DNA from 2 places in the Streptomyces sp. NPDC005195 genome. Region 1 is predicted to be linked to the other one. Evidence: riboswitches for the same ligand, from Rfam matches in the RefSeq annotation. Region 1 holds a riboswitch; the other holds the start of a gene.
What was found. A riboswitch is a leader RNA that binds a small molecule or an ion and turns the genes downstream of it on or off. The one in region 1 is predicted to bind glycine.
Positions count from the first base shown of each region.

Region 1 (4,542 bases):
AGACGTCGAGCCCGATGGCCAGATACGACGCCCCCAGCGCGGGCTGCACCCAGGTCCGCCGCAACGAGCGGACGGCGGGCGTGCGATGCGCGTTCTGCGTGAGCAGGGCGTAGAACTGCGGGATCTCGATGCCGGGTTCGGACAGCCGCAGCGGGCCGGCGGGCTGGCGCTCCAGGCCCGCGGTGATCCGGCGCAGATCCAGCCACGGGACGCCGAGCCCGCCGCCCGGGGAGTGCGGATTGAGCCAGAGTCCGAAGTGGTCGGGGTAGAGGGTGCGGGCCACGTCGAGGCCGTCGACGACCTCGTACGACCGGTTCCAGCCACTGGCCGAGAGCTCCTGGGCGGAGGTGACACAGGGCGCGTAACCGAAGCCGTTCACCTCCATGTTCCCGTACTGGGCGTCCGGGGAACCGCCCTGGCCGTGCCAGAGCAGCATCCACACCTGGCCGGACGACGGGGTCGCGAGCGCCCGAAGGAGCGCCTCGTAGGCGTCGTAACGCCCGGGCGTCACCTGGCGCAGCATGTGCTCGACCTGCCCGGCCGCGGCCGTGCCCGACGCACTCACCCTCAATCGCCCCTTCGCGAAGAAATCACGATGAACTCACCCATTACGCCAGCGACACCGGTGGCCGAGGTGTGTCGACACCTCGACCACACCCCGACCGAGCCATGAAACCAGCTTAAGCGGCGATCCTGACAGCGACTTGACGCACGGCCCGGGAGCTCTCCGCCGCGTCAGTAGCCCTGCTGGTAGAACGGGCGCACGTTCACGCGCATCCACTCCCCCACCGGGTCCTGCGCGACGTCGAGGAACACCATGTTCACCAGCCGGTCCACCGGCACCCGGCCGAGGGCCCGGCCGAGCGCGTCCAGCGGGAGCGTCCGGGCGTCGCCCTCCCATCCCGCCAGTTCGACCCCGATGAACATCAGGGGGTCGTCGCCCTCGACGCTGGCCAGGCAGCGACGCGCGGACAGCACCACCCCTGTCGCCGCGAACTCGGCCGAGGCCGCGGCCAGGAAGTCCACCGGGTCGTCCTGCCAGTCGGGTTCGGAGAGTTTCACCCGGCCGCCGCTCGCGGGACCGTCCAGCGGAGTACGCCCGGCACGGCACAGCTCGGCGACCGCGAGGGGCGGCAGTGGTACGCCCACCACACCTCCGGGGTTGATCGCGACGCCGACCTGCGGGGGCAGCCCGCGGGCGAACTCGACGGCGGGCGCGATCGTGAACGACAGGTGGCTGCCGACGACCTGGCGGAACTGCTCCTCGGAGCTGAACACCGGCACGTACGCCTGGCCCTCGATCTCCAGCGTGGGCAGGTCGAGGGGGCCCGCGTGCGGACCGCCGCCGTTGGGCAGCGGCACCCAGACGAAGCTGCGGCCGAGGACCTCGACGATGCGGCCGCCCGCCGAGGGCACCCCGAGGGACGCGGAGAGCACCTCCTCCAGTTCGTTGCCGGGCCACCCGCCGTGCGGGTGGGGGTGCGGGTGCGCTGGTGCCGGGAAGTCGGGGAAGTCCATCTGTCTACCGCCTGCTGTGAACCGCTGATCCGGTGTTCCGGTGTCCTGGTGTGCTGCTCTGCTGCTCTGCTGCTGCTCTGCTGTGGTGTTCCGGCTGGAAAGGTTAGTGGGCGTCTACGACCCTCTCGTACGACGATGTCCCGTTCTCCCGTGCGGGCTTCCGTCCGCCCCTCCGCCCGACCGGCTCCGCACGCCCGTCAACCGTCGAAGTCGATCCGGCGCAGCACGTCCGCCGCTTCGCGGTCGAGGAGCACCGCCGAGCCGCAGCCCTCCGGCAGTTCACCCCGCTCGACGGAGCGCACCAGCCTGCCGAGCGCGCCACGGTGACGCGCGAACGCGTACCGCGAGACGCCCCGGCCGCGTTCACGCTGGCCCTCCAGCGCCGTGCCCGGTGTGACGTCGAGGAGCAGGAGGTGGAGGGTGCCGCCCCGGCGGCGGGCCTCGCGGGCGAGCCAGCGGCGCACCCAGGCCTGGGTACCGCAGTCGTGCACGACGACGCCGGTGCCGGAACGCAGCGTGCGGCGCAGGCCCGCGTAGTGCGCGAGGCGGACGAGGGGGCGGTAGACCGCGTACGGGAGCCGGCGGGCCAGCCGGCCGTCCCAGCGGTCGCGGGTGTCCTGGGAGTCCACCCGCCGGCCCGCGACCGCGCGGCGCATCAGGGTCGACTTGCCGCTGCCCGGCAGCCCGGTGACCACCACGAGGTCCGCCGTGCCGAAGTACAGGCCGTGCGGGCTGTGTCCGGCGCGCTCCCTGAGGTCGCGCACGACGGCCGCCGGAAGCGTGCCGCACACCTCCTGGGCCGCGGTACCCGGCTGCCGCGGCAGCGCGAGGGCCGAGGTCGTGGCGTACGCCCTGGTCCTGTTCACCGTGATCGTCCTCCCCTTGGGTCTGGAGTCCCATCCCCGTCGAGTGTAAAGAGAAGGTAATGCGCGGTGCTTGCCGTTTCCGTGTTCGGACTGCCACAGCCCGGTTACAGATGCGGACTGCCGTCTTCGGACGGCGCGTGCAATGATGTGCCCGCCAACTGCATACCGGCCGCTTGAATCCGCGCGGGAGAGTTCCCAGTGACGTGCACACATCCGTGTGACGCACGTCCGGCTGGGACGCCGAAGGAGCAAGTCCCTCCCTTGAATCTCTCAGGCACCGTTACCGCGCGGGCGAGGCACATCTGAAAAGCGGGCCGCTGACCGGTGGCTCCACCCAAGGTGCAAGTCGTGACCTCCGTTCGCGGGGTCGTGATGAACCTCTCAGGTTCCGATGACAGATGGGGAGGAACGACCTCGCCGTCATGCCTTGGGAGCCCCACCGATGAGCAGTAACGCACCCCGTCGTACCGCGCTCGATGCCCTGCATCGCTCGCTGGGCGCGACGATGACCGACTTCGCGGGCTGGGACATGCCCCTGCGGTACGGCTCCGAGCGCGACGAGCACGTCGCCGTCCGCACCCGGGCCGGTCTCTTCGACCTCTCGCACATGGGCGAGATCACGGTCACCGGCCCGCAGGCCGCCGCGCTGCTGAACCACGCGCTGGTCGGCAACATCGCCTCCGTCGGCGTGGGCCGCGCCCGCTACACCATGATCTGCCGGGCCGACGGCGGCATCCTCGACGACCTGATCGTGTACCGGCTGGCCGAGACCGAGTACATGGTCGTCGCCAACGCCTCCAACGCCCAGATCGTCCTCGACGCGCTGACCGGGCGCGCCGCCGGTTTCGACGCCGGGGTCCGTGACGACCGGGACGCGTACGCGCTGCTCGCCATCCAGGGCCCGGAGTCCGCCGGGATCCTCAAGTCGCTCACCGACGCCGACCTCGACGGCCTGAAGTACTACGCGGGTCTGCCGGGCACGGTCGCGGGCGTCCCGGCGCTGATCGCGCGCACCGGCTACACGGGCGAGGACGGCTTCGAGCTCTTCGTGGCCCCGTCCGACGCCGAGAAGCTGTGGCAGGCGCTGACCGAGGCGGGTGCGCCGGCCGGGCTGGCCCCGTGCGGTCTGTCCTGCCGCGACACGCTGCGCCTGGAGGCGGGCATGCCGCTGTACGGCCACGAGCTGACCACCTCGCTCACCCCGTTCGACGCGGGGCTCGGGCGGGTCGTGAAGTTCGAGAAGGAGGGCGACTTCGTGGGCCGCGAGGCCCTGGAGGCAGCCGCCGAACGCGCCGCCGCGAACCCGCCGCGGGTGCTCGTCGGGCTCGTCGCCGAGGGCCGGCGCGTCCCGCGCGCCGGGTTCGCCGTCGTCGCGGGCGGCGCGGTCGTCGGTGAGGTCACCTCCGGCGCCCCCTCCCCGACGCTGGGCCGGCCGATCGCCATGGCCTACGTCGACGCCGCGCACGCCGCACCGGGCACCGCCGGCGTCGGCGTGGACATCCGGGGCAGTCACGAACCGTACGAGGTCGTGGCGCTGCCGTTCTACAAGCGCCAGAAGTAGGTCCGCCCGGGCGCGTCGACGTGACCTGCCTCGTCGCGCCCTGTCCCCTGTCTCACGACACCCCGGCATCCGGACACCCCGTCCGTACCCGTTCATCAGCACTCCCCCGCGTACAGGAGAATTCAGGCCATGAGCAACCCCCAGCAGCTGCGCTACAGCAAGGAGCACGAGTGGCTGTCGGTCGCCGAGGACGGCGTCTCGACGGTCGGCATCACCGAGTTCGCGGCCAACGCGCTCGGCGATGTCGTCTACGCCCAGCTTCCGGAGGTCGGTGACACGGTGACCGCGGGCGAGTCCTGCGGTGAGCTGGAGTCGACCAAGTCGGTCAGCGACCTGTACGCGCCGGTCACCGGCGAGATCGTGGAGGCCAACCAGGACGTGGTGGACGACCCGTCCCTCGTGAACTCCGCGCCCTTCGAGGGCGGCTGGCTGTTCAAGGTTCGGGTCACGGACGAGCCGGACGACCTGATGTCCGCCGACGAGTACACCGCCTTCACCGCCGGCTGAGGAGTCACCGCATGTCGCTTCTGAACACGCCCCTACACGAGCTGGACCCGGACGTCGCGGCCGCCGTCGACGCCGAGCTGCACCGCCAGC
Region 1 covers NZ_JBEXHZ010000001.1:166,781-171,322, forward strand. The annotation lists gene ABZV34_RS00730 (enhanced serine sensitivity protein SseB C-terminal domain-containing protein) at 1-565, opposite strand, end outside; gene ABZV34_RS00735 (enhanced serine sensitivity protein SseB) at 736-1,518, opposite strand; gene ABZV34_RS00740 (AAA family ATPase) at 1,716-2,390, opposite strand; glycine riboswitch at 2,559-2,680, shown strand; gene gcvT (glycine cleavage system aminomethyltransferase GcvT) at 2,827-3,945, shown strand; gene gcvH (glycine cleavage system protein GcvH) at 4,075-4,452, shown strand; gene glyA (serine hydroxymethyltransferase) at 4,464-4,542, shown strand, end outside.

Region 2 (4,542 bases), on a different contig from region 1:
CGTGAGGTAGTCGTCGGTGCGCAGCAGCGCCGCGGGAAGCGTGTCCTCGGTGCTCGCGTCCAGCGCCTCGATGTCGCCCTCGATGCCGAACGCGGCCCATACGGCCCCCACTTGCCTGCGCGCGGTGGTCTCGTCACAGGCGATCGACACGTGGTCGGCGTCGACGAGGTGGAGGTTGACACCGTGGTCGCGCGCGCCCGTCACGATGCCGGCGGCCCGGCCCGGCACACGGACGGTCAGCGTGTCGAAGTACGCGCCGTGCACGACCTCGGCGCCACCGGTCCTCAGCCCCTCGGCGAGGAGCGTGGCGTAGCGGTGGGTGCGGCGAGCGATCGTCCTCAGTCCGTCGGGCCCGTGGTAGACGGCGTACATGCCCGCCATCACGGCGAGCAGCACCTGAGCGGTGCAGATGTTGCTGGTCGCCTTCTCACGGCGGATGTGCTGCTCACGCGTCTGCAGGGCGAGCCGGTACGCCTTGTGTCCGTCCGCGTCGACGGAGACGCCGACCAGCCGGCCGGGCAGGCTCCGCGCGAACTTCTCACGCACCGCCATGTATCCGGCGTGCGGACCGCCGAAGCCCATCGGGACGCCGAACCGCTGGGTCGTGCCGACCGCGATGTCGGCGCCGAGCTCGCCGGGAGAGGTGAGCAGGGTCAGGGCGAGCAGGTCGGCCGCGACGGTGACGACCGCGCCGAGCTCGTGCGCCTGCTCGATGACGGGCTTGAGGTCGCGTACGGCACCGGAGGCGCCCGGGTACTGGACGAGTACGCCGTTGATCTCGCGCTCGGCGATCGCGGCCGGGATGCCCTCGCTCAGGTCGGCGACGACGACCTCGACGCCGGTGGGCTCGGCGCGGGTCTCGATGACGGCGACCGTCTGCGGCAGGGCGTCCGCGTCGATCAGGAAGAGGCCCTTCTTGTTCTTGCCCATGCGCCGCGACAGCGCCATCGCCTCGGCGGCCGCGGTGCCCTCGTCCAGCAGCGAGGCGCCGGAGGTGGGCAGCCCGGTCAGCTCGGCGACCACGGTCTGGAAGTTGAGCAGCGCCTCCAGGCGGCCCTGCGAGATCTCCGGCTGGTAGGGCGTGTACGCGGTGTACCAGGCCGGGTTCTCCATGACGTTGCGCAGGATCACCGGCGGCGTGAAGGTGCCGTAGTAACCGAGGCCGATCATCGGGTCGAGGACCTGGTTGCGGTCCGCGAGGGAGCGCAGTTCGGCCAGGACCTCGGCCTCGGTGCGCGCGCCCGGGAGCTCCAGCGCCTCGGCGTTCTTGATCACGTCCGGCACGGCCGCGGCCGTCAGCTCGTCCAGCGAGCCGTACCCGACCTGCGCGAGCATCTTGGCCCGTGCTTCCGGGGCGGGCCCGATGTGGCGCTGCTCGAAGGGGATTCCCTGCTCGAGCTCGGAGAGCGGAATGCGATGGGCGGTCATTACGGAGGCCTCCTGGTCACACACGACCTTCGAGGGGCACCACGGCGTGGGTGCCCCGACGGCCTCCCCCTCTGTCATCTCGACCTGAGAGCTTCACCGGCCCGCCCGCTCGCTGCGACCCGGCTTTCACCGTCGGTGAGAGCGGTAGCCATCGGCACCGCCCTGCTTTCCAGAGTGACCTCGTCCGTGCGGTACGTGAGCCTGAGAGATTCCGGGGAGGAGTTGCTCCTTCGGCGCCTCCGATGGTGTCTGGAGGACTCTCCCGCGCGGGGTCAGCAGCCGCTTGCCAGGGTACCAGCGTGAACAACGCACGGGCTTTCGAGTGGCCACCGTCACGAATGTGCTCTTTCGTAGTGCCTACGGATGAGTTGCAATCGAGTGGAGGGCCCGTGCAGACCGACATCGATCCGCGCAATCTGATCGGCCGCAAGGCGCTCGACCGCAATGGCGCCAAGATCGGCACGGTCGACGAGGTCTATCTGGACGACGCGACCGGCATACCGGAGTGGGCCGCCATACGTACGGGCCTGTTCAGCAGGGACGCCTTCGTGCCCCTGGAGCCCAGCGAACTCGTCGAGGGCAGTCTGCGCATCCCGTTCGACCGCGCCCTGATCAAGGACGCCCCCGACTTCGGCGTGGGCCGCCACCTCTCTCCGGAGCAGGAGCTCCAGCTCTACCACCACTACGGTCTCGACGTGACGCCCCCGGCCCTCCCGCCGGACCGCGATTTCGGCCGTCTGGCGGGAACGGACGAGACCTGAGACACCCTTTCGGAGGCGCGGAGCACTGCTTCCGGGGTACGGCGAACCAGCCGACCGGCCGGCCGTACGGCCTCCGGTGCCCAGCCCTTCCCCGCGGCCGGCCCTTCCTGTCGGCCCTGCCCGGACCAGTTCAGGCCCTCCCGGGCGCACCGGCGGACACGCCGGTCGAATCCTCGGGTCTTCGGCGCACCAGCGGCAGCGGGTCCGCGGGCTCCAAGGCCCCGTCGTCCGTACGGAACGTCCGCACCCGCCCCGGCTCCGAGTCGGGCGTCTCGAACCGCACCGTCACCCTGCCCAGCCCGCTGCCCTGGACCCACCCGTGCCCGTGCTCGGCATGGTGCACGTCGTGCCCCGCGGGCCAGCGCCGCCCGGCCGCCGGCACCTGCTCGGCCGCCGACTCCGCCGACGCTCCCTCCTCATCGGAGTGCTCCTGCTCCGCCGTCTCCTCCACCGCGGCCTGGGCCTGCGCCGTGGCCTGGGCCTGCGCGAAGAGGTCCTCCTGCGTGTAGTCGGCGAGCCCCGAGACACCGACGCCCAGCAGGCGTACACCCCCCGTCGTGTCCACCGCTTCCAGGAGCCGCGCGGCCGCCTCCCGTACGACCGCGGGGTCGTCCGTGGGCCCCCGGAGCGTCTCGGACCGGGTCAGCGTCGAGAAGTCGTACCTGCGCACCTTCAGCACGATGGTCCGTCCCGACAGCCCCGCCCGGCGCAGCCGCTGCACACACCGGTCGGCGAGCCGCTGCACCTCGAGCCCGACCCGCACCCGGTCATGGATGTCCACGTCATAGGTGTCCTCCACCGACACGGACTTCGTCTCCCGCTCGGCCACCACGGGCCGCTCGTCGCGGGCCAGCGCCATCGCGTACAGCGCGTGCCCGTGAGCCTTGCCCAGCAGCCGTACGAGCTCGTCCTCGCCCGCCTCGGCGATCTCGTCGACCGTGTTGATCCCGCCCCGCCGCAGATGGTCCCCGGTGGCGGGCCCGACGCCCGGCAGCGTCCGCACCGGCATCGGCCCGAGCATCGCGCGCTCCGTCCCCGGCTCGATGACCACCAGGCCGTCGGGTTTGGCCTGCTCGGAGGCGATCTTGGCGAGCATCTTGGAGGCCGCGAGGCCCACGGATCCGGTCAGGCCCGTGACAGCCCTGATGTCCGCGCGCAGCTTCACCCCGGCCAGCCGCGCCGAGGCGTCGTCCCAGGCGGTCCCCCCGGCCTCCAGGTCGACGAACGCCTCGTCCAGGCTCAGCGGCTCCACCAGGGGGGACAGCGTCCGCAGCAGCCCCATCACCTGGTCGCTGATCTCCCGGTAGAGCCCGAAACGCGGCACGAGATACGCGGCGTTCGGCGCGAGCCTGCGCGCCTGGGCCATCGGCATCGCCGAGTGGACCCCGAAGACGCGGGCCTCGTACGAGGCGGTGGCGACCACGCCGCGCACCCCGAGGCCGCCCACGACGACGGCCTTCCCCCGCAGGCTCGGCTTGGACGCCTGCTCCGCCGAGGCGAAGAAGGCATCCATGTCGAGATGCAGGATCGTGGGCGCGTTTCTCACACCCCCGATGCTGCCCTACGCCACTGACATCGCCCCCGGATTCCGGCGCTGGGCCGAGCCGCGCCGTCCGCCGAGCCGGACCGCCACGCCGGTCCGCGGCACTCGTCGGTCCGGCACGGCTCTCCAGGCCGTGCGGACCGTCGGATCGCTCAGCCCGTCAGACCGCGCGGTTGCGCCGTCGTGCCAGCTCGTCCGCGGGGTTGTGCCCCACGAGCGTCTCGCCCGTGTCCACCCGCTCCCCGTGCAGCTGTGAGAGGGCGTTCTCGACGTCCCGCCACACCACGCCGACGGCGATCCCGAAAACGCCCTGGCCGCCCTGGAGCAGGGCGTGGACCTCGTCGGGCGAGGAACACTCGTAGACGGTCGCGCCGTCGCTCATCAGCGTCATCCGCTCCAGGTCCCGGAAGCCACGCTCCCTGAGGTGCTGGACCGTGGTGCGGATGTTCTGCAACGACACACCCGTGTCGAGGAACCGCTTCACGATCTTAAGAACCACCACGTCCCGGAAGCTGTACAACCGCTGCGTCCCGGACCCGTAGGCGGGCCGCACGCTCGGCTCCACCAGACCCGTCCTGGCCCAGTAGTCGAGCTGCCGGTAGGTGATGCCCGCGGCGGCACACGCCGTGGGCCCTCGGTAGCCGATCTCCTCGGCGTCCGTCCCGCCCTCGCCCGGCACCGCTGTCGGCCGCTGTGGAACCTGGTCGGCCGCGCTGTCGTGGTGGGGGTACCCCCTGCTCGAGCCGAGCCGAGAGCTTGGGGGAGGGTACGGGCCGCTCTCCCCCGGACCGCGTCCGGGGGCACCCCCAG
Region 2 covers NZ_JBEXHZ010000006.1:4,910-9,451, reverse strand. The annotation lists gene gcvP (aminomethyl-transferring glycine dehydrogenase) at 1-1,428, opposite strand, end outside; glycine riboswitch at 1,608-1,703, opposite strand; gene ABZV34_RS09315 (PRC-barrel domain-containing protein) at 1,818-2,189, shown strand; gene ABZV34_RS09310 (DNA polymerase IV) at 2,320-3,735, opposite strand; gene ABZV34_RS09305 (MerR family transcriptional regulator) at 3,893-4,542, opposite strand, start outside.
Region 2: it holds a riboswitch for glycine, as region 1 does, so the genes downstream of both, gcvP (aminomethyl-transferring glycine dehydrogenase) here and gcvT (glycine cleavage system aminomethyltransferase GcvT) in region 1, are expected to answer to the same signal.